Regions from separate parts of the Vibrio sp. 2134-1 genome, predicted to be linked through region 2. Evidence: predicted binding sites of a transcription regulator. Region 2 holds the regulator's gene; each other region holds the start of a gene.
The links. The regulator CRP, encoded in region 2, controls carbon source genes, mostly activating them, when cyclic AMP is high. The targets are predictions, from matches to a motif close to TGTGANNNNNNTCACA.

Region 1: recB (exodeoxyribonuclease V subunit beta) is a predicted target of CRP. The motif match lies at 7,110-7,125, and genes of this name have one in related genera.
Region 3: R7R78_RS17865 (CTP synthase) is a predicted target of CRP. The motif match lies at 5,701-5,716, and genes of this name have one in related genera.

What each region holds. Positions count from the first base shown of each region.
Region 1 covers NZ_JAWOUS010000009.1:139,892-150,215, forward strand. The annotation lists gene R7R78_RS12425 (LysR substrate-binding domain-containing protein) at 1-189, opposite strand, end outside; gene R7R78_RS12430 (TDT family transporter) at 299-1,273, shown strand; gene R7R78_RS12435 (DUF3413 domain-containing protein) at 1,349-3,172, opposite strand; gene recC (exodeoxyribonuclease V subunit gamma) at 3,425-6,916, shown strand; gene recB (exodeoxyribonuclease V subunit beta) at 7,244-10,324, shown strand, end outside.
Region 2 covers NZ_JAWOUS010000025.1:28,340-38,663, forward strand. The annotation lists gene astA (arginine N-succinyltransferase) at 1-120, shown strand, start outside; gene astD (succinylglutamate-semialdehyde dehydrogenase) at 149-1,606, shown strand; gene R7R78_RS20835 (DUF1338 domain-containing protein) at 1,855-2,646, shown strand; gene crp (cAMP-activated global transcriptional regulator CRP) at 2,783-3,415, opposite strand; gene R7R78_RS20845 (phosphoribulokinase) at 3,656-4,525, opposite strand; gene R7R78_RS20850 (YheU family protein) at 4,651-4,863, opposite strand; gene R7R78_RS20855 (hydrolase) at 4,897-5,904, opposite strand; gene R7R78_RS20860 (TIGR02444 family protein) at 5,992-6,480, opposite strand; gene R7R78_RS20865 (ABC transporter ATP-binding protein) at 6,477-8,396, opposite strand; gene kefG (glutathione-regulated potassium-efflux system ancillary protein KefG) at 8,606-9,199, shown strand; gene kefB (glutathione-regulated potassium-efflux system protein KefB) at 9,183-10,324, shown strand, end outside.
Region 3 covers NZ_JAWOUS010000017.1:56,059-66,382, reverse strand. The annotation lists gene barA (two-component sensor histidine kinase BarA) at 1-696, opposite strand, end outside; gene rlmD (23S rRNA (uracil(1939)-C(5))-methyltransferase RlmD) at 889-2,208, shown strand; gene relA (GTP diphosphokinase) at 2,332-4,551, shown strand; gene mazG (nucleoside triphosphate pyrophosphohydrolase) at 4,792-5,595, shown strand; gene R7R78_RS17865 (CTP synthase) at 5,801-7,441, shown strand; gene eno (phosphopyruvate hydratase) at 7,520-8,821, shown strand; gene ftsB (cell division protein FtsB) at 9,225-9,506, shown strand; gene ispD (2-C-methyl-D-erythritol 4-phosphate cytidylyltransferase) at 9,508-10,233, shown strand; gene ispF (2-C-methyl-D-erythritol 2,4-cyclodiphosphate synthase) at 10,230-10,324, shown strand, end outside.

The DNA of each region.
Region 1 (10,324 bases), on a different contig from region 2:
TTGGTTCAAAATTAGTCGGTTATTAACACGATCAAACAAGTGATGGCCGATCTGCTTTTCTAATTCTGAGAGTGCCATGCTCACAGCGGCTTTCGATAAAAAGAGACTATCAGAAGCCGCTGTGAGCGTTTTGTGCTGCGTGATCGTCGTAAACACTTTCAGTTGTTTAAGAGAAATGTGACTTGCCATACCCTGCCGTTAAGTAATTCTGAACGTTTGTTTTAAATAATTAGATATATCGGAACGAAGTGCAAGCGTATTATACGCCCCATCAAAAGTGAGTCTGGTTGAGGTCATCATGATTCAAAGAACAAAAGCAAAAGTAATGGGAGCACCAACTCCAATGGCGGGTTTGGCTCTTGGTATTGCAAGCTTGGGCTGGAGTTGGGAGAACTTCGCCGAATTACATGGCTACGGACAGTGGATTAGTGCGGGTATCGCGAGCATATTATTGGCTATATTGGCAACCAAGTTTTTGCTACATAATCATCTGTTGAGACAAGATCTTGCTCATCCGGTTGTGGGCAGCGTGGTTCCGACATTTGCGATGGGCACTATGGTGGTATCGAACTCTCTCGGCCATTTTTACCCATTAGCTGGCGATGCGCTTTGGCTGATTGCGGTGGTTTTGCACATCGTGTTCTTGGTGAGCTTTGTTTACCATCGCGCCAAAGATTTTGAATTGCACCACATGGTTCCTAGTTGGTTTGTACCGCCAGTGGGTATCATCGTTGCGGATGTGTCTTTCTCTGGCAACCCTATGTTAGCACCAGTGGCACAAGGTGCATTGATGTTTGGTATGGTGGCGTACGCGATCATGTTGCCGATGATGATTTACCGTTTCATGTTTACCCATGAAATTCCGGATGCAGCAAAACCAACCATGGCAATTATGGCGGCGCCAGCAAGTCTATCATTGGCAGGGTACTTAACGGTCACTGCGACACCATCACCAGTGATCATCGCTATGCTATTTGGTATCGCGGTATTGATGACAGCCATCATATATCTCGCGTTCTTTAAATTGCTTAGACTGCCATTTAGCCCAGGCTATGCAGCGTTTACCTTCCCGATGGTGATCGGTGCGACGGCGCTGTTTAAAATGGCGAATTGGATGGAGTTGCAAGGATTGGCTGCGCACTATGTTCAACAAGTGCGAGGCTTAGCTGGTCTTGAGTTGATTGTGGCAACATTTGTTGTCTCTTATGTGGCTTTACAATACATCAACAACTTATTGATTCAGCCACGCTTGATGCACGCTCATCACGCTTAAATAGCAGATAGGAAAAAGCCTCTTGGTCTTACAACCAAGAGGCTTTTTTATTTCAATCGGCGTCGATGTTGGACACTAGCCTTTTTTGTAAAATCGCGACATCTCATCCAGAGAATGACGAATGATATCGACAGGAATTTTCTGTTCTTTCTCGACTTTTAACTGGCGATTCAGTTGCTGAGAGTGCCCGCCAGGGTTGACCACAAGCATCAGTTCTTTGCCGACCAATGCATAGTTGTAGTAGCTGCCTGCAATATACCAATCGCGAGAGGCAGAGCTATCAAACAAGTTATGACCAACGCTGTATGAACTCGTTGTGCCTTGAACGTCAAACAGCGTATTCATCATGGTTGGCACGACGTCAAAATGGGTCGTGCGGTAATCAACTTGCTCTGGCTGACGATTTGGCATGTACACGTAAAGAGGCACATGTACTTGAACGTCACTGTAGTTACCCGTGTGGCCCCAATAGTTCATCTTATGGTCGTTAAACTCTTCACCATGATCTGATGAAATCACCACAATGGTGTTGTCTAAGTCGACATTTTTCAGCACATCACCAATCAAGCTGTCGATGTAGTACAACGAGTTCTTGTATCGATTGTGGTAAAGCGAAGCGTCAAAATCGTTGTTGAGCAAAATGTGGTCAACGCGTTCCCAGTATGGTTTGAATTTCGCAAATTCAGGTTCAGGAAACACCGTGCCGTGGGCGGCATCGTAGAACAGAAAACCAAAGTACGGCTTGTCGCTGTCCTGCTTTTGGAACTCGATGAACTTGTCTGTTATCTGCTGATCGCGCTCGACAGCTGTTTCTCCAGTTTGTTTCAGGGTCAAGTCCGACACTTTTTTGAATACCGTGCGAGAAAGTGGCGGGCTGGTGAGCGGTGCTGAGCCAAAAATGCCCATGCGGTAGCCTTCTGCTTGCAGCGTATCCATAAACACAGGAGAGCGTTGACTTGCGTAAAAGCTTTCCCAGTAGGTCGCTGGCAAGCTGTAAAACAGGCTGAAAATACCCGCTTGAGTTGAGTTGCCGCCGCTCATATGTTGTGTGAAATTCACCGTTTTTTCGGCGAACTTGCTGACATTTGGCATGACTTCCGGCGTCGCATCACTGTAGCGCCACGCGTCAACCAAGATAAACAAAACATTGGGCTGTTTCTCTTTGCTTTGCACTTGAATCGGCGCAAGCGGGTAGTTGAGTGAGCTACGTTCAATGTTGGTTAACTCTACGCGGTTCTTCGATGCAATGTTCTCATCCACTAGGTCGTGTTTGTAAATAAATTTACGAGCCGTCAGCGGGTAGTAAAGTGGCCAGTTATTCGAAAACTGACTGACTTCATCGTCGTAAAGTGCGTTTTTGTACGCATGAATCATCTGCGTGCTAAGCAATACAGCAAACCAGACGCTGATCAAAACGAACTTAGCTCGGCTTTGTGCCAGTTGATTACTTACCCAAACGGTACAAGCGAGCCCGATCACCAGAACGGCAATTTCACTGATGAAGATTAGCCAACTCATCCACGAAATATCGAAGACATCATCACCACCTTCGAAAAACATACGGATTAATAGAGCGTTGATGTGAAGTTTGTATTGTTGAAAAACGAGAATATCGACTTTAAACATAATCAATAGACAGATCGCGATAGCGATCACGATGCCTTTGAATACTCGAGTCGGTAGAAAAGATAGCAATAAACTCAACAACATAAATGGAAGAGCGATCAAGCCCAGCCAGCCATATTGAGTCGAAACCAAATAGTAACCTTGCAACAAGGTTAGCGGTTCATTCTGATTGTTAGACAACACAAAAGGATAACAAGCGATCGACAGGTACACTGCAAAGCAAGCAAAAAAAGCAATCAGCCAAGCGCTGTTGGAAGACAGTTTGCGAAACATACTTTTTGTTTGTTTATAAATTATGGGTAGAGGGAGTATAAAACAGTGTTTTTTATTATGGAATAGTTGCGACGAATGTCACATTTTGTATGGAAGTGTCAGACTTGATTGACATGTGAAAATTCAGAAGATTCATACTCTATTTGAGTGATATATAACCTTTTGTTTTTTCCGAACGCGAGATCACTGCGGGTTTAAATGGGGCTGTGCTAAGCTAGCTAACAGTTTCAATCGGCGCTCGGTATTCCCAATTTGTTTACTGTTTATCACTCCAACCAAGTTGACGTTCTTAAATCACTCCTTGTCGAACTGATTCGAATCAGTCCGCTGGAAAACCCGTTCGAAAAAGAACAAATTCTGGTTCAAAGTCCAGGCATGTCCCAGTGGCTAAAAATGGAATTGGCCAAAGAGTTTGGTGTTGCCGCGAACATTGATTTTCCGCTCCCTGCGACTTTCATTTGGGAAATGTTTACGCAGGTATTGCCAGACGTGCCAAAACGCAGTGCGTTTAACAAAGAAGCGATGACGTGGAAGTTGATGCATTTGCTTCCGGGGCTTCTCAACCAAGAGGTGTTTTCGCCGTTAGCGCAGTACCTCAAAGATGACATTGACCACTCTAAGCTGTATCAGCTGGCTGAGAAAATTGCCGATATTTTCGATGGTTACTTGGTGTATCGTCCGGAATGGATCGCAAGTTGGGAAGCTGGGCAGAGTGTGCCAGAGCTGGAAGATGAGCATCCGTGGCAGCCGATCTTATGGCAAGCGTTGTATGATCACACTGTGTCATTAGGACAGTCTCCATATCACCGTGCCAACCTTTATGAGCACTTTATCGACACGTTAGAGAGTTTTAACGGCAATTTTGACCATTTACCCAAGCGTTTGTTTGTTTTTGGCATTTCTTCGTTGCCGCCTCGCTATATGGATGCGCTAAAAGCAATTGGTGAACACATCGACGTGCATCTGATGTTCACCAACCCGTGTCGTTATTACTGGGGTGAAGTTCGAGATCGCAAATATCTGGCTCGTTTGGCGGCGAAACATCGTCAGCACGTTGTGTGGCAGGACGATCACTCGGAAGTGCAAGGTGAAACTGAGCAACTGAAAGGATCACTGGAAGATAATGTGATCGATGAGCTGCACACCGATGTGGTCGGAAACAGTCTGTTGGCATCCATGGGTAAACTCGGGCGCGACAATATGTATCTGTTGTCTCAGCTGGAATCTCATGAAATCGAAGCCTTTGTTGATGTTGAGCGCGACAGTCTGCTCCATCAATTGCAAGCGGATATTCTCAATCTTGAAGAACATCAAGATGATCAACAGATTGAAAACAGTCATCACAAACAAGTGGTTAGCTTGGGTGATAAATCACTGAGCCTACACGCTTGTCACAGCCCGATGCGCGAAGTTGAAGTGCTGCATGATCAACTGTTGGCGATGTTCGATGCTGACCCAACGTTAAAACCGCGCGATATTATCGTGATGGTCGCGGACATCAACGCTTACAGCCCTGCGATTCAGGCGGTCTTTGGTAACGCGCCGGGTGAGCGTTTTATTCCATATTCGATTTCTGACCGAACCGCCGATCAAGAGAGCCCAATTCTGGCTGCATTTATGCAGTTGGTGAACTTACCCAATACGCGCTGTTTGGCATCAGAACTACTCGAACTTCTGGAAACTCCAGCGATATTAAAGCGTTTTGAACTCAGCGAAGATGATTTCTTACAAGCCAAACAATGGGTTGAGGAATCGGGAATTCGCTGGGGGTTGGATGCCAATACCGGACGCGAATTTGAACTGCCGGAAACTCGTCAAAACACATGGCAATTTGGTATTCAACGCATGTTGCTTGGCTACGCGATGCCAGAATCCGCTGGTTTGTTTGAAACCGAGCAAGGCAGTTTGTCTCCGTACAACGAAGTGCAAGGCATGGGCGCAGAGCTGGCGGGCAAGTTGGCACACTTTATCCAACAAATTAGCACTTATCGAAGCAAACTTTCTCATGTTCAGACTATTGATGGTTGGCGAGAGACTTTAGTTTTACTGCTGGATGACTTCTTCTCAGTTGAGTTAGAAGGCGAAATGGCGCTCAAATCCATTCGCGATACCCTGAGCCAACTGAAAGAACAGCTAGCTGATGCGGCATTTGATGATGCGTTATCGCCGTCGATCATCAGCCAATACCTTCAAAATAAATTATCTGGAACACGAGTTAGCCAGCGCTTCCTGGCTGGTCAAGTGAACTTTTGTACCCTGATGCCGATGCGATCTATTCCGTTTAGAACCGTATGTCTGCTGGGGATGAATGACGGCGTGTACCCGCGTTCTATGCCGCCAGAAGGCTTTGACTTGATGACGGGAAGAACCAAGCCGGGCGACCGTTCGCGCCGAGATGATGACCGTTACCTATTCCTCGAAGCAATGCTATCGGCACAGCAAACGCTCTACATCAGTTATGTTGGCCGTTCAATCCAAGACAACACCGAGCGAGTGCCTTCGGTTCTGGTTTCTGAGCTGATGGAATACTGCCACCAAAACTATTGTTTAAGTGGTGATGAAGCGTTGCCCGTTGATGAGTCTGGCGACAACTTATTAAATGCGTTGGTGAATACCCACGCCATGGTGCCGTTTAGCCCAAGTGCGTTCCAAGGCACGCACGCCAGCTACGCGAAAGAGTGGATTCCAGCGGCATTGACTCAAAGTAGTCAATCGCAAGGCTATGTTCGTCGTGATTTTAATCGTGCATTAGACGACTATCTGTTAGGAGCGACGTTCCCACTTGAGCTCGACTTAGTCGAGTTGCAACGTTTCTGGCGCTTACCGGTGCAGTATTTTTTCAATCGTCGCTTAAAAGTAATCTTTGAGCCGCCACTGCCGGTGATGGAAGACGACGAACCCTTTGTTTTAGGTGGTTTGGAAAGCTATCAAATGCGTGATGAGCTGTTAGAAACCTTGCTTGAAACGACATTGATGCAGCCTGAGAAAAAAACAGAGGTGCTTAAACACTTTATGAGTCAACAGCGCGCGCAAGGCAAACTGCCGGTGGGGGCGTTTGGTGATATCGAGTTTGAAACCAACCGAGTTCAGGCGGAAGAGCTGGTGGACAAACTGGCGTTTTTATCTGGTGCGCCTCAAGACGATTTGGAAATCGACCTGACGTTTGACTCCTTATTTGAGCGAAATGAAGGCGAAGAGAAAAACGTTCGCCTGACTGGTTGGCTAACTCAATGCTACCAATCCGGTTTGATTCGCTATCGAAGCGGTAAGATTCGCTCGCAGGATTACCTTGCAGCGTGGATCGATCACCTTGCCATGTCGGCGTCGGGTCATGCTAAGAAAACCCACATCATTGGTTACGATCGTAAAGAAGGCGCGCTGCATTTGATCTACCCAGAAATTGCCGATGTGCATTATGCCAAACATCTACTGACTGAATTAGTTCGCTTATTCTTCGAAGGCATGACTAAGCCTTTGCCTTATTTCCCGAAAACGGCGTTGGCTTGTGTTGAAGCGGGCTTTAGCCGTGGTCAGTGGGTCGATGACGAAGAGAAATCTTTGAAGAAAATGGCTGACGCATTCAATGATGGTTTCATGAGCCCGGGCGAAGGCAATAATGCGTACATCTCTCGAATTTGGCCTGCTTGGAATGATGAGTTGGCCTCAGAAGTTCGTGTGCTGACAGCATTAGTACTGCAAGGTGCGCGCTTAGCGGTTCAAGACGCTGATGATGTAAAAGCGTGATAAAGAAAGTTGGATAAAGAGAAGGAAGAGTAGGGTGGCCGCCAGAAAATCATTATTTTTTGTAGGGCGTTCGCTGTACGGCCACAAGGTCAGAGGGACCATGATACTTTTGTTTAATTCATTTGAGTTGTGCCGCCAAAAAGGTTTGGCTTATCTCGTGGGGCGCATACTAACGGTACGTCTTATGGATAACCGTGAGAAAGATCTCACAAAGCTCTAAATTATCCAACTTGTTAAACATATTAATAGAATTTTTAACTATAGATCACATTTATTAGGTGATACGTCCTAGTAAATAATCCGGAGAGATTCAGCGTTATGGATCAAATGTCAGGTGCAGAGTGTCCTCTACATACGTTAGACCGCACAGAGCAACCTCAACCAACGCCACTAGAACCGATGACGTTTCCTCTGCATGGCGCGAGGTTAATCGAGGCATCAGCAGGTACAGGTAAAACCTTCACTATTGCAGGTTTATATCTGCGCCTTTTGCTTGGTCACGGCTGCGAGGAAACTCGACATCGCGTACCGCTTACAGTCGACCAAATTCTGGTCGTAACCTTTACCGAAGCGGCAACTGCGGAATTACGCGATCGTATCAGGGCAAGGATCCATGACGCGCGAATCGCGTTTGCGCGTGGACAGAGTTCCGATCCGGTGATCCAACCTTTGCTTAATGAGTTTGACGATCACAAGCAAGCCGCAGAAATTTTATTGCAGGCAGAGCGTCAGATGGACGAGGCGGCGGTCTACACCATTCACGGTTTTTGCCAACGTATGCTAACGCAAAATGCGTTTGAATCTGGCAGCCGATTTAATAACGAGTTTGTGACCGATGAAAGTCACCTAAAAGCGCAAGTTGTAGCCGATTACTGGCGCCGCAATTTCTACCCGTTGCCATTTACCTTGGCTGGAGAAATTCGCCAGCTATGGGGCTCTCCATCTGCGTTATTGTCTGACATCAGCAATTACTTAACTGGTGCGCCGTTAAGCCTTTCTGTTCCGGCAATGAAAGGCAGTTTGGCTGATCTTCATACTGAAAATCTGAAAAAAATTGATGAATTAAAAGCACAGTGGCGAGAAAGCCAAGATGACTTCTTAACGCTAATTTCAGATTCAGATATTAACAAACGTAGCTATACCAAAAAGTCTCTGCCGACGTGGTTGGAGGTGGTAAACACTTGGGCGGCAACGGAAACTACAGGTTACGATTATCCAGACAAGCTGGAGAAATTCGCGCAAAACGTCTTGTTGGAAAAAACACCGAAAGGCAGTGCGCCGCAGCATGCGGTATTTGAAGCCATTGAAACATTTCTTGCCAATCCAATCAGCTTAAAAGCGCCACTGCTTGCGCATGCGATTGAGCATTCTCGAGTGATGCTGGCCAACGCGAAAAATCAAAAACAGTGGCTCTCTTTCGATGATTTGCTGACGCAACTTTCTGCTTCTATCGATACGGACGAAAGCGAGCTTTTAGCGGCGCGTATTCGTACTTTGTATCCTGTCGCAATGATTGACGAGTTTCAAGATACCGACCCGCTTCAATACAGTATTTTCAGCCGTATTTATCTGAACAACCCGGAATGTGGTTTGTTTATGATCGGTGACCCCAAGCAGGCGATTTATGGCTTTCGTGGCGCAGACATTTTCACCTATATCAAAGCGCGTAACCAAGTAAGTGCCCACTACACGTTAGGAACCAACTGGCGTTCTAGCGCAGATATGGTGCAGGCGGTGAACCAAGTGTTTGCCTTGCCCGATAGTCCATTTATCTATGATTCGGATATTCCGTTCTTACCCGTTAAGTACAGTCCCAATGCCGAAAAACGCATTTGGACTATGGGTGGCCAAAAGCAACCGGCGCTGACTTATTGGTTGCAAGAAGCGGACGATAAACCGCTACCAAAAGGCGAGTATTTGACTCGAATGGCAGAGGCGACCGCAAGCCAAATCCAAACCATTTTGACGCAGGCTCAACAGGGGCAAGCGTGTCTGGTGAATGGCGAAAAACAGAAAGCGGTTCAAGCGGGCGATATCGCGGTGTTGGTTCGAACAGGTAGTGAAGGTCGAATGGTCAAACAAGCCCTGGCAGACCAAGGCATTGCCAGCGTGTACCTGTCTAACCGAGACAGTGTGTTTACCAGTTCAGTGGCGCAGGATTTACAGCGTTTGCTGCAAGCGGTGCTGACTCCAGAAAATGATCGTGCGCTGCGTGCAAGTCTTGCCTCTGAGCTGTTTGCCCTCGATGCAGCAAGTTTGGATGCGCTTAATAACGATGAAGTCGTGTGGGAAAACGCTGTTAACGAATTCAAAGAATATCGCAAACTTTGGGTTCAACGTGGTGTGCTGCCGATGTTGCGCGCGGTGATCAGCAAACGCCATATTGCTGAGCGATTACTAGAAGAGGGTGCAAGCTCACAGGGTGAAAATGGTGAGCGAGTACTTACCGATTTAATGCACATCGGTGAACTGCTTCAACAAGCCAGTAATGAATTGGATAGCGACCACGGTCTGCTGCGTTGGCTCGCTCAGTCTATCAGTGATGCGGAAAACGGTTTGGGTGGCAGTGATGACCAAATCCAACGTTTAGAATCGGAACGTAACTTAGTGCAGATCGTAACTATTCACAAATCAAAAGGCTTGGAGTATGACCTCGTATTTCTGCCGTTTGTGTTCAGCTATCGAGAAGCCAGTGAAGCCAAATATTACGATGCAGCCAATGACTGCACGGTACTGGATATCACTGGCAACGATGCGTCCATGAAGCAAGCGGACAAAGAGCGTTTGGCGGAAGACTTACGCTTGATATACGTGGCACTAACGCGTGCTGTTTATGCGTGTTTTATCGGTGCCTCACCGTTGCGCAATGGCCGTTCGACCAAAGAGCCAACTGGTGTACACCGCAGTGCGATTGGCTATTTGATTCAAAATGGTCAAGAAGGTGGCATTAACGATTTGCACCAAGGTTTAACAAAGCAACAAGACGAGCTTGATTGTGTCGTTGTGGCCGATCCGCCGCAGCAACTCGAAGAGAAGTACGTAGCGCCACAAGAAGAAATATACGATCTTAGCGCGAAAGAACTGCAAAACCCTATCGACAGAAACTGGCGCATCACCAGTTATTCTGGCTTGGTCAAGCAAGGCTCTCATCACGCCGAGCATGATGCCACGATTGAGATTACAGGTTTTGATATCGACTCATCTGAAGAACAAGACGAAGCGGATTTGGTGGAGCCAGAGCGTTCTATTTTTACCTTCCCTCGCGGTGCGCGTCCGGGGACGTTCCTGCACAGCCTGTTTGAGGAAATTGAATTTACTCAGCCAGCCGCGACGGAAGAGAATACACAAATCATCCTTGGCTTGATGGAAAGCGAACAGCTCGATGAAGAGTGGTTGCCCATTTTACAG
Region 2 (10,324 bases):
CGTGCGACAGTCACTAAGGCGGCGTATGACGCAGAGACACAGAGCGTAATGATCGCACCAGACGTTGCGGATGCACTTTCGGTTGAAGAAGGGGATTTCGTTCGCCTTCTTCCGCAGTAACAGACGACAGAATTTAAGGATAGAAACAATGACACATTGGATTGCAGGTGAATGGGTACAAGGTCAGGGTGAAGCATTTACGTCTCTGTCGCCGTACAACCAAGAAGTGATCTGGCAAGGCAAAGGTGCAACGGCAGAGCAGGTGAACCAGGCGGTATCTGCAGCGCGTGAAGCGTTTATTGACTGGAAAAAGCGCCCATTTTCAGAGCGTGAGGCAATCGTGTTGGCTTTTGCGGAGAAAGTAAAAGAGAACAGCGAAAAAATCGCCGAAGTCATTGCCAAAGAAACTGGTAAGCCAATTTGGGAAACGCGCACTGAAGCAGCGGCAATGGCAGGTAAAATTGCCATTTCGATTCGCGCTTATCATGACCGCACTGGTGAGGCGAGCCGTGAAGCAGCAGGCAACCAAATCGTATTGCGCCACCGCCCATTGGGCGTGATGGCGGTGTTTGGTCCTTACAACTTCCCAGGCCACCTACCAAATGGTCACATTGTGCCTGCGCTACTGGCTGGTAACACGGTAGTCTTCAAACCGTCTGAGCAAACGCCATGGACGGGTGAATTGGCAATGAAGCTATGGGAAGAAGCCGGTCTGCCGAAAGGCGTGATTAACCTTGTTCAAGGCGCGAAAGAAACTGGTATCGCGCTCGCTGACGCAAAAGGCATCGATGGCGTACTGTTTACGGGTAGCGCAAATACGGGGCATGTATTACACCGTCAATTTGCGGGTCAACCGGGCAAGATGCTCGCACTAGAAATGGGTGGTAATAACCCGATGGTGATCTCTGATAAATATGGTGATTTGGATGCCACGGTTTACACCATCATCCAGTCAGCGTTTATCAGTGCTGGGCAGCGTTGTACGTGTGCTCGTCGTTTGTATGTGCCATTGGGTGAAAAAGGCGATGCGCTTATCACCAAACTCGTTGAAGCGACACGCAATATTCGCGTAGACCAACCATTTGCAGAACCTGCGCCATTTATGGGACCGCAAATTTCGGTCGCGGCAGCCAAGTTTATTCTTGATGCACAAGCTAATCTACAGTCTCTTGGCGGTGAAAGCTTGATTGAAGCGAAAGCAGGAGAGGCGGCGTTTGTTTCTCCAGGCATCATTGATGTAACGAACATTGCTGAGTTACCAGATGAAGAGTACTTCGGCCCACTTCTGCAAGTGGTGCGCTACGAAGGATTAGACAAAGCCGTGGCGCTAGCAAACGATACGCGCTTTGGCTTATCTGCTGGTTTGGTTTCAACCGACGACCAAGAATGGGAATACTTCGTTGACCACATTCGTGCAGGAATCGTGAACCGTAACCGCCAGCTTACTGGGGCAAGCGGTGATGCGCCATTTGGTGGTCCGGGGGCGTCGGGTAACTTGCGCCCAAGCGCTTACTACGCAGCAGATTACTGTGCGTACCCAATGGCATCAATGGAAGGTCAAGAGACTGTCTTGCCTGCAACATTGAGTCCAGGTGTAGCGCTATAAGTTTTAATAATAGAGTCGCAACTATGCATTGCGGCTCACCTTGCCGGCGCATCATTTAGGTATGGGTTGTAGTGATCGTTGGCAGAACACGAAAAGTGAGCAAAGACTCGGAAAAGCGTGTTGACTGACTGGCATTTACCGTCACAGGTTGATGGTTGCTCGTTCATTATTCTGGACAACTTTTGTTGTGAACGAGCAGCCAACTTCCGCTTACCTTTAAACTCTACATCTCGTAACAAGGAGTCGTTATGACGCCCGATGTGTTATTTGAATCGCTATGGCAAGATTACATTCAACGTCTTTGCCCTTCGGCTGCTAAAGTGCATCAGCTGCTTCAAGAAGATGAGCCTCTGATTAATGATCATATAGCTTTACGTACCTTCAATATCGCGCCTCTTGGTATTGAAACTCTAGCTAAGCCATTTGTAGCTATTGGTTACAAGGCGTGTGGTGATTACATTTTCGAAAGCAAAAAGCTGGTTGCTAAGCACTATGAGCACCCAGATCCGAAGCAACCTAAAGTATTTATTAGTGAGCTAAAAGTTGAAGAGTGCTCGCCTGAGCTACAAGAGATTGTGAAAAATTTGGTGGCACAAATCGATGCTGACAAGCTGAAAGATAGCGCATTCTTACATGGTGGACGCTTGTGGGATTTAAGCTTTGCTGATTACCAAACGTTGGCTAAAGAAAGTGAGTACGCATCTTGGCTTGCGGCGCATGGTTACGGAGCAAACCACTTCACGGTGAGCGTTAACCAGCTCAATGAATATGAAGAAGTGAAGCAGGTAAACGATCATCTGCGTACCGCTGGGTTTACCATTAATGAAAATGGTGGTGAAGTGAAGGGCACTCCTGAGGTGTTGCTAGAGCAGTCATCGACCATGGCAGATAAAGTAGCGGTTCGTTTTAGCGAAGGCACTGAAATTATCCCTGGCGGGTTTTATGAATTTGCTAAGCGCTATCCGATGGAAAATGGTGATTTGTACCCAGGTTTCGTGGCCGCTTCAGCTGACAAAATCTTTGAAAGTACGAATGGCTAAGTTTTAGGGTTAACCTGTTAAGCTTACTCATTAGTGTTCGCTGCACCCTATCTCATTTGGTCATGAGTAAATAAAAAGCCACCAATGTTGCCATTGGTGGCTTTTATAATTTTGTTCGTGTCACTCTAGTTCGAGATTAACGAGTACCGTAAACCACGATGGTTTTACCGTGAGCAGAGATTAGGTTCTGCTCTTCTAGCATCTTCAAGATACGACCTACTGTCTCACGAGAACAGCCAACAATTTGACCGATTTCTTGACGAGTGATCTTGATTTGCATGCCGTCTGGGTGAGTCATTGCGTCTGGTTGTTTTGCAAGGTTCAGAAGCGTCTGAGCGATACGACCAGTTACGTCTAGGAACGCCAGGTCACCCACTTTTTGGCTAGTTACTTGAAGACGACGAGCCATCTGCGCAGAAAGACGCATTAGGATGTCTGGGTTTACTTGGATAAGCTGACGGAACTTCTTGAAAGAAATTTCAGCAACTTCACAAGGAGATTTAGCACGAACCCAAGCTGTGCGCTCTTGGTCTTCCTCGAATAGACCAAGTTCACCAATAAAGTCTCCTTGGTTTAGGTAAGAAAGGATCATCTCCTTACCTTCTTCGTCTTTGATAAGAACCGCAACAGAACCTTTAACGATGTAGTACAAAGTTTCTGCCTTTTCGCCCGCGTGAATTAGCGTGCTCTTTGAAGGGTACTTATGAATATGACAGTGTGAAAGAAACCACTCTAATGTTGGGTCGGTTTGAGGTTTACCTAGAACCATAATATCTCACTTCCTCTGCAGGGTACGCTTGCGCTATCCATATTTTAGCTAAGCCTGAATTAGGCCTACTAGAATAAGAGCACTTTTTATATGCTGCAAGCTCTCTTGTGTTTCGGTAAGAAATAGTATCCTTTTTCGAAAACGATTTCTTGATTTTAATCGTGCCATGATTGAGATTTTGTAAGCAAAACTGTGCACATGATCACGGTATGAAAAGTAAACATCTTCGCAGGCAGGTTTTTAGCCAATTTTCCCTGTTTCGATGAGCTGTTGTAGGATAGGCCGAACTATGAGCTCCATTGCAAAGCTCATCTTACCGCCGGGTACGACAATCGTGTTGTGGCGTGACATGAATGAGCCATCAATCATGGCCAGCAGATATGGGAAGTCGACATTCTTGATACCGCGTAGGCGAATCACCACAAAACTCTCATCCAAACTAGGGATGCCTTTTGCATTAAGTGGGTTGGAAGTATCAACGGTCGGTACGCGCTGGAAGTTGATGTGAGTACGAGAAAACTGCGGAGTGATATAGTTGAGGTAATCGTCCATGGATCGCACGATTGAGTCCATTACCGCTTCACGCGAATGGCCGCGATCGCGAGTGTCACGTACGAATTTTTGGATCCACTCTAAGTTCACAATCGGCACCATACCAATTAAGAAATCCACATGTTGAGCAACATTAACATCGCCATCGACCACGCCACCATGTAACCCTTCATAAAACAGCACGTCGCTGTTTTCGGGTAAGTCTTGCCACGGTGTAAACGTGCCTGGCATTTGATTGTAGGGAACCGCTTCGTCAAACGTGTGCAGATAACGGCGCACGCTGCCAGTACCATCATGCCCGAACTTACGGAAAAACTCTTCTAATCCCGGGAAGTCATTAGCTTGTGGGCCAAAGTAGCTAATGTGTCGACCTTGCTCGCGGGCTTTGCGAATTTCGATGTCCATTTCTGGGCGAGTAAAGCGATGGAAGCTATCGCCTTCAACCCATGCGGGTTTAACGTTCATCATATTGAACATTTTACGGAAGGCTTCAGATGTAGTGGTCGTGCCGGCACCGGACGAACCAGTAACCGCAATAATTGGGTGTTTAGCTGACATGACAAACCTTGTCGAAAATTACTTACCTGTAATGTGCAGTAGAGTTACTACTGCACGGTCGATATCCCACTATAGCACGTAACAATACCTTGTCATCGAGTGGGATACGGTAAAATGTGAAGGGTCTAAAATTTTGTTTTATGTTGAATATCGACGGTTTCGTGTAGCTCAGAGAACACGATAACCGCTTCACCTTTTTCCAATTGAGCTTTAACTTGATCAATTTTGTCTTGCAAAGAAACCTCGACGGTTCCGTAATCCGTTCCTTCGCGTAAGACGAATTCACGAATTAAGTTTTCCAATGTTTCCGGCGCAATGTCTTGCCATGGAATGATCATAAATACCTCTAACTTTTATGATGAGCGGCTAGTTTACTGCGTTCGTTGCTTGGATACAGCAGAAAGGTAATCTGCGGCGATACTTTCGTAATACGCGGGCAGCGCTTCCTCCAACCAAAACTTAGGTTTTAACGCCGTTCCTGTCAGGAAGCCAACATGGCCACCGTGTTCAAAGAGACGGTAATCAATGTTATCTGGCAGAACAAATTTCGGGATCACATCGTCGGTCATGAATGGATCGTCTTTGGCGTGAATGATCAGTGTCGGTAGCGTGATCTGTTGTAATTTACTCAAGCCTGAACATTGATCGTAATAATCTTGTGCGTCTTTAAAGCCATGCAATGGTGCGGTGATCAAATCATCGAATTCATACAGCCGTGTGACACGTTTTATTGAGTTGTAGGACAGCGCAAGCTCGCCATGCAATAGATGATGCTTTTGTAACGCGTTACGTTTCAGTGAAGAAAGCAGGTAACGGCGATACACTTTCGAAAAGCCTTGTTCAATACGGTTTGCACACGCAGCTAGGTCTAAAGGCGCCGAGATAATAGTCGCTGCATTCAAAATAGGGTGGTCTTTATATTGGGCTAAATAATTCGCCAACATGTTACCGCCAAGAGAAATACCAACTGCAACTTTGGGATTATCAGGAAAACGTTGTTCAAGGTGCTCTAGGAAGTAACGAGCATCCGTCACTTCACCCGAGTGGTAAGCTCGTGCTTTTTTGTTTGGTTTACCGCTGCAGCCACGAAAATGCATCATCACCGACAGCCATCCAGATTGAGCAAATGCATTCATTAACCCATTGGCATAAGGGCTATAGAAGCACCCCTCTAACCCATGAAATAAAACAAAAATCGGCTTTTTTTGTGCAGGCTCTTGGGTTGGGTCCTCGCTCCACGCGAGATCGAGAAAGTCGCCATCGGATGTATCGAGGGTTTGCCAAATCGGCGTAAACAACGCTTTTTTGCGAATAAAACGCGGCAAAAGCGTTTGGAGATGCGGGTTTTTGATCCCGGCGGCTGCGAAAAATTGTGTCATACCTAACTGCTCTTATGCGGTCCTTCGGTGTCCGTTGAAGAACTTATTAATATAATCCTTTATAAAGATTATAGGTATTCTACAGATTTATGGGCGTTTTGGTGGTTGAATGTTTGGCACCGGAATAGCAAAGGCTTGCTGCAAATGCTCCCCACCGAGTTGACGACAGTATCTCAACGTCAGTGGGTCACCATCATTTTTGAGTAGTGCAAGTGAGTTAATGCAGTCCACCAAATCCGCTTGTTGCTGCTTTTCTAGTTGCAGCTCAAACTGCAAGGTCTCACGATACAAAGCGTCATTGACTTGAGACTTAAGGTGGCGACGAAGGTCGCGAAAGGAGTGAAGTAAAGTTTCGCTCCTACCTAGACAGTCTTGCACCAAGGGCCAGTCTTTTTCTTGGAAAATGAGTTGCTGCTCATCGAGCCATCTGAGCAGCAGGAGTAGGTTCACGTTACCGTGGTAGTTGTTCTGTAATGATAAACACGCCTCTTTCACTTCTCGCACACCATAAAATTGCAGACTAAACTGCCAAAGGTGTTCTAGGGTGAGTGTGTATTCAGCGTGTTGATTACTCATTGATTAAACTCTAGCTCCATCTGCTCCAACGTTTCTTGAGCAGACATCCATTCCATTTCAATTTCTTCGAGCTCAGCTTTACTGGAAGCTTGAAGTGCCAGCACTTGGTTAAGTTTAGCTTTATTTTCGGCCGCATACAGTGAGTTGTCCGCCAATTGTTCTTCAGCTTCGGCCAGTGCAGCACCTAACTTATCCATTTTATTTTCTAGTTGTGTCAGCGTTTTGCGAATTGGCGCTGTCTGTTTTCGAAACTCTGCATCGCGACGTTTTTGCTCTTTCTTCGCAGCTGCGCTGTTGGCCGTATCTTTGCTTGGCTGCGCAGCCTGCGCTTCTTTGCGTTCCGCTCTTTGTTGTTCGGTTAACCATTTATAATAGTCATTTAAATCACCGTCGAACGGAGCAACTTGTCGATCATGCACTAAATACAAGTCATCGGTCGTAGCGCGCAGTAAATAGCGGTCGTGCGAAACAATCACCATCGCACCTTCGAATGTTTGCAGTGCCATCGTAAGTGCTTGGCGCATGTCCAAGTCTAAGTGGTTGGTCGGTTCATCAAGTAGCAACAGGTTTGGCTTTTGCCACACAATTAAAGCCAATACCAAACGGGCTTTTTCGCCACCAGAAAACGGCGCAACTTTTTCTAGTGCTTTGTCACCTTGGAAGCCAAAGCTACCTAGGTAATCACGTAGCTGCTGTTCGGTTTGATCGGGTGCGATTTGCATCATGTGTTGCAGCGGCGTTTCTTCAGGGTGAAGCGTTTCTAACTGGTGCTGAGCGAAGTAACCAATTTTCACGCCTTGTGAGTAAGTTAGGTCACCACCTTGCGCGTTAAGTTCACCAGAGAGCAGCTTGATTAATGTCGATTTACCCGCACCATTACGGCCGAGTAGACCAATACGACTGCCAGGAACCAAGTTCAAGCGGATCTTCTCTAAGATGAGGTTGTCACCGTAACCTGCAGATACTTCATCCATCATCATGATTGGGTTTGGCAGCGCAGCTGGCTCACGGAATTGGAAGCTAAATGGGTTATCGAATTGAGCTGGTAACACTTTCTCCATGCGCTCCAAAGCTTTAATACGGCTTTGAGCCTGGCGTGCTTTAGAGGCTTTGTAACGGAAGCGGTCGATGTAGCTTTGCATGTGAGACATCTGCTTCTGTTGCTTTTCAAACATCGCTTGTTGTAACACCATCTTTTGTGCGCGTTGGTTTTCGAATGACGAGTAGTTACCCGTGTATTCGTTCAGCTGCTGATTCTCGATGTGAATGATGCGACCAACGATCGGATCCAAGAAGTCACGGTCGTGCGAGATCAGAATCAGCGTGCCAGGGTAGTTTTGTAGCCAACGCTCTAACCACATTACCGCGTCCAAATCCAAGTGGTTGGTTGGTTCGTCGAGTAGCAGTAGATCAGAACGACACAATAGCGCTTGAGCCAAGTTAAGACGCATACGCCAACCACCCGAGAATTGGGTCAAACTCCAACTCATTTGCTCTTGGCTGAACCCTAAACCATCGAGCAGTTCTGCCGCGCGAGCGCGAATGCTGTAACCACCAATGGTTTCAATTTTACCGTGTATCTCGGCAACTAGGGTTCCGTTGTCTTGTGTTTCTGCTTCAGCTAACTGCTTTTCGAGAGCGCGGTACTCGCGATCACCATCAATGACGTATTCCAGTGCAGTGCGCTCTAGCGCAGGCGTTTCCTGTGCGACCCAGGCCAACTCCCAGTGTTGAGGTTGGCTAAATGAGCCAGCATCAATTGACAGTTCATCTTTCAGTAGGGCAAACAGCGTTGATTTACCGCAGCCGTTTTTGCCCACAAGACCGACTTTATCGCCAGGGTGAATAGTCGCAGAAGCTTGGTCTAAAAGAGGTTTACCGCCACGCAGTAACTGAATATCAGAGAAGGTAATCATAAAGTTTTCATTCACTTTGCGCAGTGCGCGTTGCTTGGTTACATAGCGAAGTGGTTTCAATCGTTTTTAAAGCCACTTGGGTATATATCTAGCGGTGAATAGTAGGGGTATTGGCCGGAAAAGTCGATTGATTCGCTTTAATTGCATTATGCTGTACAAAAAAGTATAACAATTTGATAACGGATAAAAATAACCACAAGGACGACCATTTGGCTGTTGCACCGTCTATTCTCCCAAAAGTTCTGGTCATTTATGCTCATCCAGAGCCACATAACTCGATTGCCAATCAAGTGATGATAAAAAAAGCTCAGTCGCTTGATCACGTCACTGTGCACGATCTTTACGGTGTTTACCCCGATTTCTTTATTGATGTGAATTACGAACATGAGTTGTTGCTCGCTCACGATGTGATTGTATTTCACCACCCACTTTATATGTATTCATGTCCAGCCCTATTAAAAGAGTGGCTAGACCGAGTGTTAGGTAAAGGCTTTGCGTTTGGCGGAGGTGCGGCGCTAGAAGGAAAATACTGGCGCAGTGTCATTACAACAGGTGGTAAAGAAGAAGCCTTCAGCGCGAAGGGGTACAACAAATACCCACTTGAGCAAATCTTGCAACCGTTTGAACTGACGGCAGCCCTATGCCAAATGCACTGGATTGAACCTCTGGTGTTGTATTGGTCAAGAAATGTTTCGGATATTGAACGCTACGAACATGCTGAGTTATACCGTGGATGGCTGAGTAACCCACTTGAAAACTGGCAAGCGGCAGATCGAGGAGGTCAGTATGGCGATCACCAGTGAGTTTCTTCAAAGCAGTGTGGTCTTTCTTTCGGCTGCGGTTATTGCGGTGCCGATTGCTCAGCGCCTTGGGCTTGGCTCGGTTTTAGGTTATTTACTCGCTGGTGTGTTGATTGGCCCATGGGGGCTTGGCTTAATTAGCGACGTTGATGCCATTTTGCATTTTGCCGAGCTTGGGGTTGTGTTGTTACTGTTTTTGATAGGGCTGGAATTAAACCCTAAAAAATTGTGGCAGATGCGAGGGCCGATTTTAGGTTTAGGCGGTGCGCAGGTTGTGGTCACGACCGCCGTGATTGGTAGTGTCGTCAGTATGTTTGGCGTAAGCATGCAAGTGAGTTTAGTGATCGGGATGGGGTTGGCGCTGTCCTCGACGGCGATTGCGCTTAAAGTCATTGAAGAGCAAGGGCTTAATGGTACCGAAACGGGGCAATCTGGTTTTGCGGTGCTGCTCTTTCAAGATATTGCAGTGATCCCGATGCTGGCGATGTTGCCCTTGCTAGCAGGCGGGCATAGTGGTGGAAGTTGGTTGGATGTCTTCACTATTTTAGGCAGTGTGGTAGCACTGTTGATTGGTGGTCACTTTTTACTACGTCCGCTATTTCGTTTTGTCGTGATGAGCGGCGTTCGTGAACTCTTTACCGTTGCTGCACTTTTAGTCGTGCTTGGCATTTCGGTCGTGATGCAAAAGCTCGGCCTTTCGATGGCATTGGGGACTTTTTTAGCAGGCGTTTTGCTGGCAGAGAGTGAGTATCGCCATGAGTTGGAAATCGCTATCGAGCCATTTAAAGGTCTGTTGTTGGGGTTATTCTTTATTGCGGTGGGCATGGCGGTAAACTTGGGGTTATTGGCATTACATCCTCTAGAGATTCTCGGTGCGGTGGTGGCTTTGGTCGTGGTTAAGGGTTTGGTTTTGTATGCATTGGCGAGAGCTGCCCGTGTCGGAGCCAAAGCGAGAAGCCGTATGGCTGCAATTTTGAGCCAAGGCGGTGAGTTTGCCTTTGTCATATTTACCGCGGCGAGCCAAGAGGGCATTTTGTCCAAAGAGCAAGTGGCGTTTCTGTTGGTGGTGGTCAGTCTATCCATGGTGACGACTCCTCTTTTGCTGATGGGACAAAAGAAGTGGTTTGC
Region 3 (10,324 bases), on a different contig from region 2:
GTCTAACTCACCGTGCATTTTGCCTTCGATACGCACATCCAGATGACCACGGCGAATGCGGTCAACGACATTCTTCATGTGGGTGATAGGTTGGGTCACATCGTGCATTAGACGTGAAGCAAACACACTTGCTAAGCCAAGACCGAGAACCAGAACTAAAAACGCAGAGAAGACTTCTTGATACTGTTGCAGCCTCAAGGAGGATAGATCTAACTCGACGGCGATGTAACCAATCGCTTTTGTGCCTTGGCTTTCGTTCGACAACTCCGCTAAGTAGTGACCTTCTGACAAAATGGGGACACGCAATATCAGTGAGTTTTCGTAGATTTCCGAATTACCCAGTTGCGGGATCGGTTTATCTTTGGGAAACATCAAGGCTTCAAAATTAGGATGAAAGTTAGAGGTTACAAAGAGCTCATGATGTTCATCAAATACCGCGATACTACGAACCAGTTTGGAGTTTTTACGGTGCGCGTAGCTTATCAAGCGACGTACCGCCTCTCGGCTTTCTGATAGTAGATGAGTTTCACTGGCAATCGCCAGCGGCTCAATAATGCTGTTACCAGTGGTGATAACTTGTTTCTCAAGGTCTTGGTAGCGGTTAAATGAGAAAAAGCCGCTCAGTAATAAACCAATAATGAGAGTGGGAGCGAGAGTTAGTGTAATTACACGTGCTCGTAAGCCATATCTGGTCATGTTATCTAATTACATCGGAGTCTGGATATGGGAAAATAACGCATTATTTCTCAAGCGCACGATAAAGCCTTGAGCAAAGAAGTGACGTCACCGAATAAACGGTAAGCATAATCAAGTCACTCGAATCACACAACGGCTGCAATCAAGAATAGTGAAGCCGAAGAGCAATTACACATAAATCAGGCATAGAGCATGGCACGCATCTTTCAACCGAAAAAGAAAACCCAACTCAATACTCGGCACCAAGCAGTGCAAGTAGAGCGTTTAGATCACCACGGCGCAGGCATTGCTTACCTCAAAAAGAAGCCATTGTTTATTGATGGAGCACTGCCGGGTGAGGAGGTGGTCACTCAATTGGTGGAAGAAAAGAGCAAATACGCTCGCGGTAAGTTGATTAAAATCCTTAAGCCGAGTGAAGCTCGTGTGGAGCCATTTTGCCCACATTATAATGAGTGCGGTGGCTGTGATTTGCAGCATCTAGATTATGACCAACAATTGACGTACAAACAGCAAACGTTGCGTCAGCTAATGCGAAAATTTTCAGGCAGTGACATTGAACTAGATGCCCCGTTATTGGGAGATTCGCAGGCCTACCGTCGCCGTGCGAGAGTGAGCTTGTTTGTTGATAAAAAAACACGTCAGCTACATTTTGGTTTCCGTAAAAAGCAGAGTAAGCAAATTGCGCAAGTGACCGATTGCCCAGTGCTGGCACCGGAACTGAATGTTTTGCTGCCAGAGATTTACTCAGCCCTAAAAGCGTTCAAAAAGCCTGAACAATTGGGTCATGTAGAGCTGGTACTTGGTGATAATGGGCCGTGTATTACGCTGCGCCACTTGAGTGCTCTGACAACGAGTGAAACTCAATCTCTAACGGAGTTGGCAAAACGTCATGGCGCATCGTTTTACTTAATGCCATCGACAGAACAATTAGACCTTATCGAAGGCGATATGCCTTTTTATCAAGAAGTTGGAGTGAAAATCCCTTTTGCACCAAATAACTTTATTCAAGTAAACCAAGGTGTAAATCAACAAATGGTCAAACAAGCGGTTGAGTGGTTAGACCCACAAAAGAGTGACCGAGTGTTAGATTTGTTCTGTGGTTTAGGCAACTTTAGTTTACCAGTTGCGAAATTAGCTAAGTACGTGGTTGGAGTAGAGGGTGTTGCAGAGATGGTAGAAAAAGCCACAAACAATGCATCTTTGAACCAAATCAATAACGCGCAATTTTATCACGCTAACCTTGAGCAAGATTTTGAAGGCCAAGCCTGGGCCGCAGAGCGGTTTGATAAAGTATTATTAGACCCGGCACGCGCGGGAGCGAGTGGGATCATCGATCAAGTTTCTGAGCTTGGCGCACAGCGTGTAGTTTATGTTTCTTGTAATCCTGCTACCCTTGCTAGGGATAGTCAAAGCTTGATAGAGCAAGGCTATAAATTAACTAAATTAGGTATGCTGGATATGTTCCCTCATACCAGTCATCTAGAATCGATGGCATTGTTTGAAAAATCCTAACTTTAGGACTTTGACCCCTTATTTGTGGTGGGTGGTCATAAAGCCAGCGTGTACGCGCGGTAAAAAGAACTAACCTGGACGGTGTTAGTCAAACCACACGAATATAATAATTAGGATGATGAGATGGTTGCGGTAAGAAGCGCGCATTTAAACCAAGATGAACAGTTTGAACTCGAAAACTGGGTGGCTAGCCTAGGACAAGAGAAAAACACAGCCTCACGCTTAATCGAAGTATATCGAGATTGCCAGACAGTATTAGCTGATAACGAGCAAGCGGAACTGTTGTTGTGGCGTGGACGAGAAATGATCGAAATTTTGATCACCTTGTCTATGGATCAAGCCACTTTAGTGGCTGCTCAACTGTTTCCTTTGGTTTCAAGTGGTGCTTTCAACAGAGAAATTCTGGAAGAGAAATACAGCAAAGAAATCATAAAATTAATCGACGGCGTTGAAGAAATGGCTGCTATTGGCCAACTCAACGTCAACATGGAAGGCAGTGCAGCGTCATCTCAGGTAGATAACGTACGCCGCATGCTGCTTGCCATGGTGGATGACTTCCGCTGCGTAGTTATCAAGCTCGCGGAACGAATTTGTAACCTTATTGAAGTTAAAAAAGCGCCAGATGAAGTTCGACGTGCGGCGGCAAAAGAGTGTGCCAACATCTATGCGCCGCTAGCAAACCGATTAGGCATCGGTCAGCTGAAATGGGAAATTGAAGATTACGCTTTCCGCTACCAACAACCGGAAACTTACAAACAAATTGCCAAACAGCTTTCTGAGAGACGCATCGTTCGTGAACAGTACATCAAAGACTTTGTTGAAGACCTCACGCACGAAATGGAAGTGTCGGGCATCAATGCCGAAGTGAGTGGTCGACCTAAGCACATCTACAGCATTTGGCGAAAAATGCAGAAAAAGAGTTTGGCCTTTGATGAGCTGTTTGATGTGCGAGCAGTGCGTATCATCGCAGACAAACTGCAAGATTGTTACGCGGCTTTAGGCGTAGTTCACACCAAATACAAGCACCTACCGAGCGAGTTTGATGACTACGTTGCTAACCCTAAACCAAACGGTTATCAATCGATCCATACAGTAATTCTAGGGCCAGAAGGCAAAACCATCGAGATCCAGATTCGTACCAAGCAAATGCATGAAGAGTCGGAACTGGGTGTTGCAGCGCACTGGAAATATAAAGAAGGGGCAAGTAGCCGAAGCGGTTATGATGAGAAGATCACGTGGCTGCGTAAGCTACTGGATTGGCAAGAAGAAATGTCTGACTCTGGCGAAATGCTCGATGAGCTGCGTAGCCAAGTCTTTGATGACCGTGTTTATGCCTTTACACCACGTGGTGATGTTGTCGATTTGCCAATGGGGGCAACGCCGCTAGATTTTGCCTATCACATTCACTCCGAAGTGGGACACCGTTGTATCGGTGCCAAAGTCGGAGGCCGTATTGTGCCGTTCACGCATAAATTACATATGGGTGACCAAGTCGAGATTATCACTCAGAAAGAACCTAACCCATCACGTGACTGGTTAAACCCATCATTAGGCTTCGTTCATTCTGGTCGTGCGCGTGCCAAAATTAACGCCTGGTTCCGAAAACAAAGCCGTGAGAAGAACCTTGAAGCAGGTCGTGAAATCCTTGAGCATGAGTTAGCCAAAATTGGCGCAACGTTAAAAGATGCAGAGCATTACGCCCTCAAGCGGTTTAACGTCAAAACACCAGATGAATTGTATGTTGGTGTAGGTAGCGGTGATTTGCGCATCAACCAAATCATTAACCATATTAACGCGTTAGTTAACAAGCCAACGGCAGAGGAAGAAGACCAGCAAGCACTGGAAAAACTGCAAGAAGCTGAGCATAAATCACCCGCGCAAAGCCGACCGAAAAAAGACGCAGTTGTAGTAGAAGGCGTCGATAACCTAATGACACATCTAGCACGTTGCTGTCAGCCAATTCCAGGTGACGATATCTCTGGTTACATAACGCAAGGTCGTGGGATTTCAGTACACCGTAGTGACTGTGAACAGCTAGAAGAACTGCGCCATCATGCGCCAGAGCGCATCATCGATACAGTCTGGGGCAGCGGCTTTGTGGGGTCATACATCCTCACGGTGCGTGTTGAAGCGATGGAGCGAGGTGGTCTACTCAAAGACATTACGACACTGTTCGCCAACGAAAAGATCAAAGTGACCAGTATGAAGAACCGAGTCGACTACAGACGTCAACTTGCCATCATGGACTTTGACCTAGAAGTCACCAATATTGAGGTGCTTTCGCGGGTTTCGAAACGTGTGGAACAGATCAAGGATGTCATGACGGTGAAACGCCTCGGCTAAAACTCTCGTCATAGTTACACTTGCGTCATATTTGGCTTTTTATCTGCGTTAGCTGCACTTATTCCGACGTGCCGGCTCAGGGGCATCACATAGTAGGCTATGCTCAGGAGTCGCGAAAACTTGTTGCCTTGTCAAAGTAACAATTACTTAGTGAAAGCTGCTGAGAAAATATAATGTAGAAGGTGAGTGGTTTTGGCTGCTCACCTTTTTCTTTAATAGAAAGGTTTAAAGGAACAAAAAATGAGTCATCCAATTGAACAGTTAGAACAAATCATGGCGAAGCTGCGTGACCCAGAAAACGGTTGCCCTTGGGACTTAAAACAAACCTTTGACACCATCGTTCCGCATACAATAGAAGAAACCTACGAAGTGGTGGACGCGATTCAAAATCGAGATTGGCCCAATCTAAAAGAAGAGCTAGGGGATTTGTTGTTTCAGGTGATTTTTTACAGTCAGCTAGCGAAAGAGCAAGAGCTGTTTGACTTTTCGGATGTCGTCGAAACCGTGAACGAAAAACTGACTCGTCGCCACCCGCATGTTTTTTCAGATGTTGAGTTTGAATCTGACGAGGAAATTAACGCGAACTGGGAAGCGGAAAAAGCAAAAGAAAAAGCCCTAGTAGGCAAAGCGGAAGAAAGTATCCTAGACTCAATACCAAACTCTTTACCGGCACTTTCTCGTGCTACAAAAATTCAGAAAAAATGTGCAAAATTTGGGTTTGATTGGGATTCACTTGGCCCGGTTGTCGATAAAGTACGAGAAGAAATTGACGAAGTCATGGAAGAGGCACTGCAAGTTCAGCCCGATGAAGAGAAAGTTGAGTTGGAGCTCGGTGATTTGCTATTTGCGACTGTCAATTTGGCTCGCCACCTTGATAAAAACCCAGAAGTCGCGCTAGGAAAAGCAAACGTAAAGTTTGCGCGACGTTTTAAACAAGTTGAAGGCAAGGTCCAGCAGTCAGGCAAAGTACTTACAGATTGTTCTTTATCAGAACTTGACCATTTTTGGGATGAAGTAAAACAAGAAGAATCGAGGCAGAGGTAAACTGGCAGAATACATAATATAAGGTCAGCTTGTTTGGTTACACGAAAACGGACTTTGGTTTGTCTTTGCTCACTTTGATTTGAAGCAAAAAATAAAAAATTACGGTGTGATAGATTTCACGTTGTGGCGGTAAGGAGCTTCTGGTATATTTATCTCCCGTCCAGAAGCACTCCATTTCCCTCATTCAACCAATTTCAGGTTAAACATGACGACAAATTACATTTTTGTTACTGGCGGGGTTGTATCCTCTCTAGGTAAAGGTATTGCAGCAGCATCTCTTGCGGCTATTCTAGAAGCTCGTGGTCTTAAAGTGACTATGATGAAGCTTGACCCTTACATCAACGTTGACCCGGGCACAATGAGCCCTACTCAGCACGGTGAAGTGTTCGTTACAGAAGATGGCGCAGAGACTGACCTTGACCTTGGTCACTACGAGCGTTTCATCCGTACCAAGATGACCAAGCGTAACAACTTCACTGCAGGTCGTGTTTATGCCGACGTACTTCGTAAAGAACGTCGTGGTGACTACCTAGGCGCAACTATTCAAGTTATCCCTCATATCACTAACGCAATCAAAGATCGCGTTATTGCAGGTTCTGAAGGCCATGATGTGGCTATCGTTGAAGTTGGCGGTACTGTTGGTGATATCGAATCACTACCATTTATGGAAGCGATTCGTCAGCTAGCTGTTGAGCTAGGCCGTGAGCGCGCAATGTTCATGCACCTAACACTTGTTCCTTACCTAGCGGCAGCGGGCGAAGTGAAAACTAAGCCGACGCAACACTCTGTAAAAGAACTTCTATCTATCGGTATTCAGCCAGACATCCTAGTTTGCCGTAGCGATCGCGTTATTCCTGCGAATGAGCGTAAAAAAATCGCACTGTTCTGTAATGTTCCAGAAAAAGCAGTAATTTCAATGAAGGATGTAGACTCTATCTACAAGATCCCTCAGTTGATTAAATCTCAAGGGCTAGATGACCTTGTGTGTGCTCGCTTTGGTATTACTGCTCCTGAAGCAGACCTTTCTGAATGGGAACAGGTTATCTACGAAGAAGCAAATCCTACTGGTGAAGTAACCATCGGTATGGTTGGTAAATACATTGAATTACCAGATGCATACAAATCTGTGAACGAAGCGCTTAAACACGCTGGCTTGAAAAACCGCCTAAGCGTCACAATTAAGTATGTAGACTCACAAGATATCGAAACAAAAGGCGTTGAACTTCTAGAAGGTTTGGACGCAATCCTAGTACCAGGTGGCTTCGGCGATCGTGGTATTGAAGGCAAGATCCGTGCGGCTCAATATGCACGTGAAAATAACGTGCCTTACCTAGGTATTTGTTTGGGTATGCAAGTTGCACTAATCGAATACGCGCGTAACGTTGCGGGTATGGAAGGTGCACATTCAACAGAATTTAACAAAGAGACTAAGTACCCTGTGGTAGGTTTGATCACAGAGTGGGTAGACGAATCAGGTAGCGTAGAAGAGCGTACTGAAAAGTCTGACCTAGGCGGTACGATGCGTCTTGGTTCACAGCTGTGTCACCTAGAGAAAGGGACTAAAGCTCGTGAACTGTACGGTAGCGCGACGATCCATGAACGTCACCGTCACCGTTACGAAGTGAATAACGTGCTTCGTCCGCAAATCGAAAAAGCAGGCCTAAAAGTATCAGGTCTATCTGCGGACAAGAAGTTAGTGGAAATGATTGAGAACCCAGCTCACCCATGGTTTGTAGCGGCTCAGTTCCACCCAGAATTCACCTCGACTCCTCGCGATGGACATCCATTGTTTGCAGGTTTTGTTAAGGCTGCGGGCCAAAACGCACGCGGCGAATTCGAGAAGTAAAAGGATACGGGCGGCGGCGAAGGTTGTGCTGCTGCCCTTTAAGATTGACATTTATATTTGAAACGAGAGGAAACATTAATGTCTAAGATCGTTAAAGTTCTAGGTCGTGAAATCATCGACTCACGTGGTAACCCAACTGTAGAAGCTGAAGTACACCTAGAAGGCGGTTTCGTAGGTATGGCGGCAGCTCCATCTGGCGCATCTACTGGTTCTCGCGAAGCTCTTGAGCTACGTGACGGTGACAAAGCACGTTTCCTAGGTAAAGGTGTTCTTAAAGCAGTTGAAGCTGTAAACGGCCCAATCGCTGAAGCTCTAGTTGGCAAAGACGCTAAAGACCAAGCTGCAATCGACGCAGTAATGATCGAACTAGACGGCACTGAAAACAAATCTAAATTCGGTGCTAACGCTATCCTAGCTGTTTCTCTAGCAAACGCTAAAGCTGCTGCTGCTGCGAAAGGCATGCCTCTATACGAGCACATCGCTGAGCTAAACGGCACTGCAGGTCAGTTCTCTATGCCTCTACCAATGATGAACATCATCAACGGTGGCGAGCACGCAGACAACAACGTTGACATCCAAGAGTTCATGATCCAACCAGTTGGCGCTAAGACTCTTAAAGAAGGTCTACGTATCGGTGCAGAAGTATTCCACAACCTAGCTAAAGTTCTTAAGTCTAAAGGCTACAGCACTGCAGTTGGTGATGAAGGTGGTTTCGCTCCTAACCTTAAATCTAACGCTGAAGCTCTAGAAGTTATCGCAGAAGCTGTTGCAGCTGCTGGTTACGAACTAGGTAAAGACGTTACTCTAGCTATGGACTGTGCTGCATCTGAGTTCTTCGACAAAGAAGCTGGCATCTACAACATGAAAGGCGAAGGTAAAACTTTCACTTCTGAAGAGTTCAACCACTACCTAGCTGAGCTAGCTAACCAATTCCCAATCGTTTCTATCGAAGACGGTCTAGACGAGTCTGACTGGGATGGCTTCAAGCACCAAACTGAACTACTAGGTGACAAGCTTCAACTAGTAGGTGACGATCTATTCGTTACTAACACTAAGATCCTTGCTGAAGGTATCGAGAAAGGCATAGCTAACTCTATCCTTATCAAGTTCAACCAAATCGGTTCTCTAACTGAGACTCTAGCTGCAATCAAGATGGCTAAAGACGCAGGTTACACAGCAGTAATCTCTCACCGTTCTGGCGAAACTGAAGATGCAACTATCGCTGACCTAGCGGTAGGTACAGCAGCAGGTCAAATCAAAACTGGTTCTATGAGCCGTTCTGACCGTGTTGCTAAGTACAACCAGCTAATCCGTATCGAGGAAGCTCTAGGTGAGCGCGCTCCTTTCAACGGTCTTAAAGAAGTTAAAGGTCAGGCTTAATTCTTAACTGAGTTAACGGCTTATCTTAAAGCTTTTAAAAACACCCTGCCTTGGCGGGGTGTTTCTTTATATAACGGAAGCGCTAAGTGAGCGCACTCCTCCATGTTTCAAGTAAGCGGTCTCAAAGAAGTTAAAGATCAAGCTTAATTCTTATTGAGTAAAGTTTCGCTAAATAGCTTTTTGAAACCATCGCTACGGTGGTTTTTTTGTATTTATAGGTTTGTATTTTTGGCTCTTACTTTGGTCATGGGTAAGGATCGCTTCCTATGAGCTTGTTTCATTTTGCTGCTTATTTCTTGTAAGGAGCGTGTGAGTCTCCCTTTCTCCCCTAGAGGCAACCTCGCATTTATGCTATATATGTCACCTTATCTAATTCCTTCCGGTACAGAATGTTAGCAGCGATATGCGAATCTTTGTTATAGCCCTTACGCTACTGTTTGGCTTGCTTCAATACACTCTATGGTTTGGTAAAAACGGAGTGTCTGACTACTACACAGTAAAAGATGAAATTGAAGTTCAGCAACAAGTGAACAGCAAGCTACAAGCTCGCAACAATGAAATGTTCGCTGAGATTGATGACTTAAGGCAAGGTCTTGATGCGATTGAAGAACGTGCGCGTCATGAGCTCGGTTTAGTTAAAGATGGCGAGACTTTTTACCGCATTATAGGTGAGGAAAACCATTAAAATGTTGGATATGAACTCATCGCATATCGCAATTGTGCCTGCTGCTGGTGTAGGGAGCAGAATGAAGGCAGATCGCCCTAAGCAATATTTATTGATCGAAGGTAAAGCGGTACTGGAACATACCGTAGAGAAACTGCTTTCTCACCCAAATATTTCTAAGGTTGTCGTTGCTGTTACTGACGGCGACCCATATTACCCAGAATTGTCCATTGCTAAGCACCCAGATGTGATTCGTGTAGCTGGTGGTAAAGAAAGAGCAGACTCTGTGTTATCAGGGCTAAACTATGTCAATGAGCACCTGGAAAGCGAGTGGGTATTAGTTCACGACGCTGCAAGGCCATGTGTATTAACATCCGACATTGACCGTTTGATTGATGTTTGCTGCGCCCACTCAACGGGTGGCATTCTCGCATCTCCTGTGAGAGATACAATGAAGCGAGCAAACGCAGTACAAGATATCGACCATACGGTAGATAGAGAAGCATTGTGGCATGCACTGACTCCACAAATGTTTAAAACTCAGCAGCTTACTCAAGCACTGGCTGACGCATTAGAACAGGGTGTAACCATTACCGATGAAGCCTCGGCTTTGGAATGGCTAGGCGAGAAGCCAGCCTTAGTTCAAGGGAATGCGAACAATATAAAAATCACTCAGCCAGAAGATCTTGCGTTAGCCGAGTTTTATCTAAGCCGTGAGCGCGGCGAACAAAGAAAGGATAGAAAATGATTCGAATTGGTCATGGTTTCGATGTACATAAATTCGGTGGTGAAGGCCCAGTCATTATTGGTGGTGTAGCAATCCCTTATGAGCAAGGTTT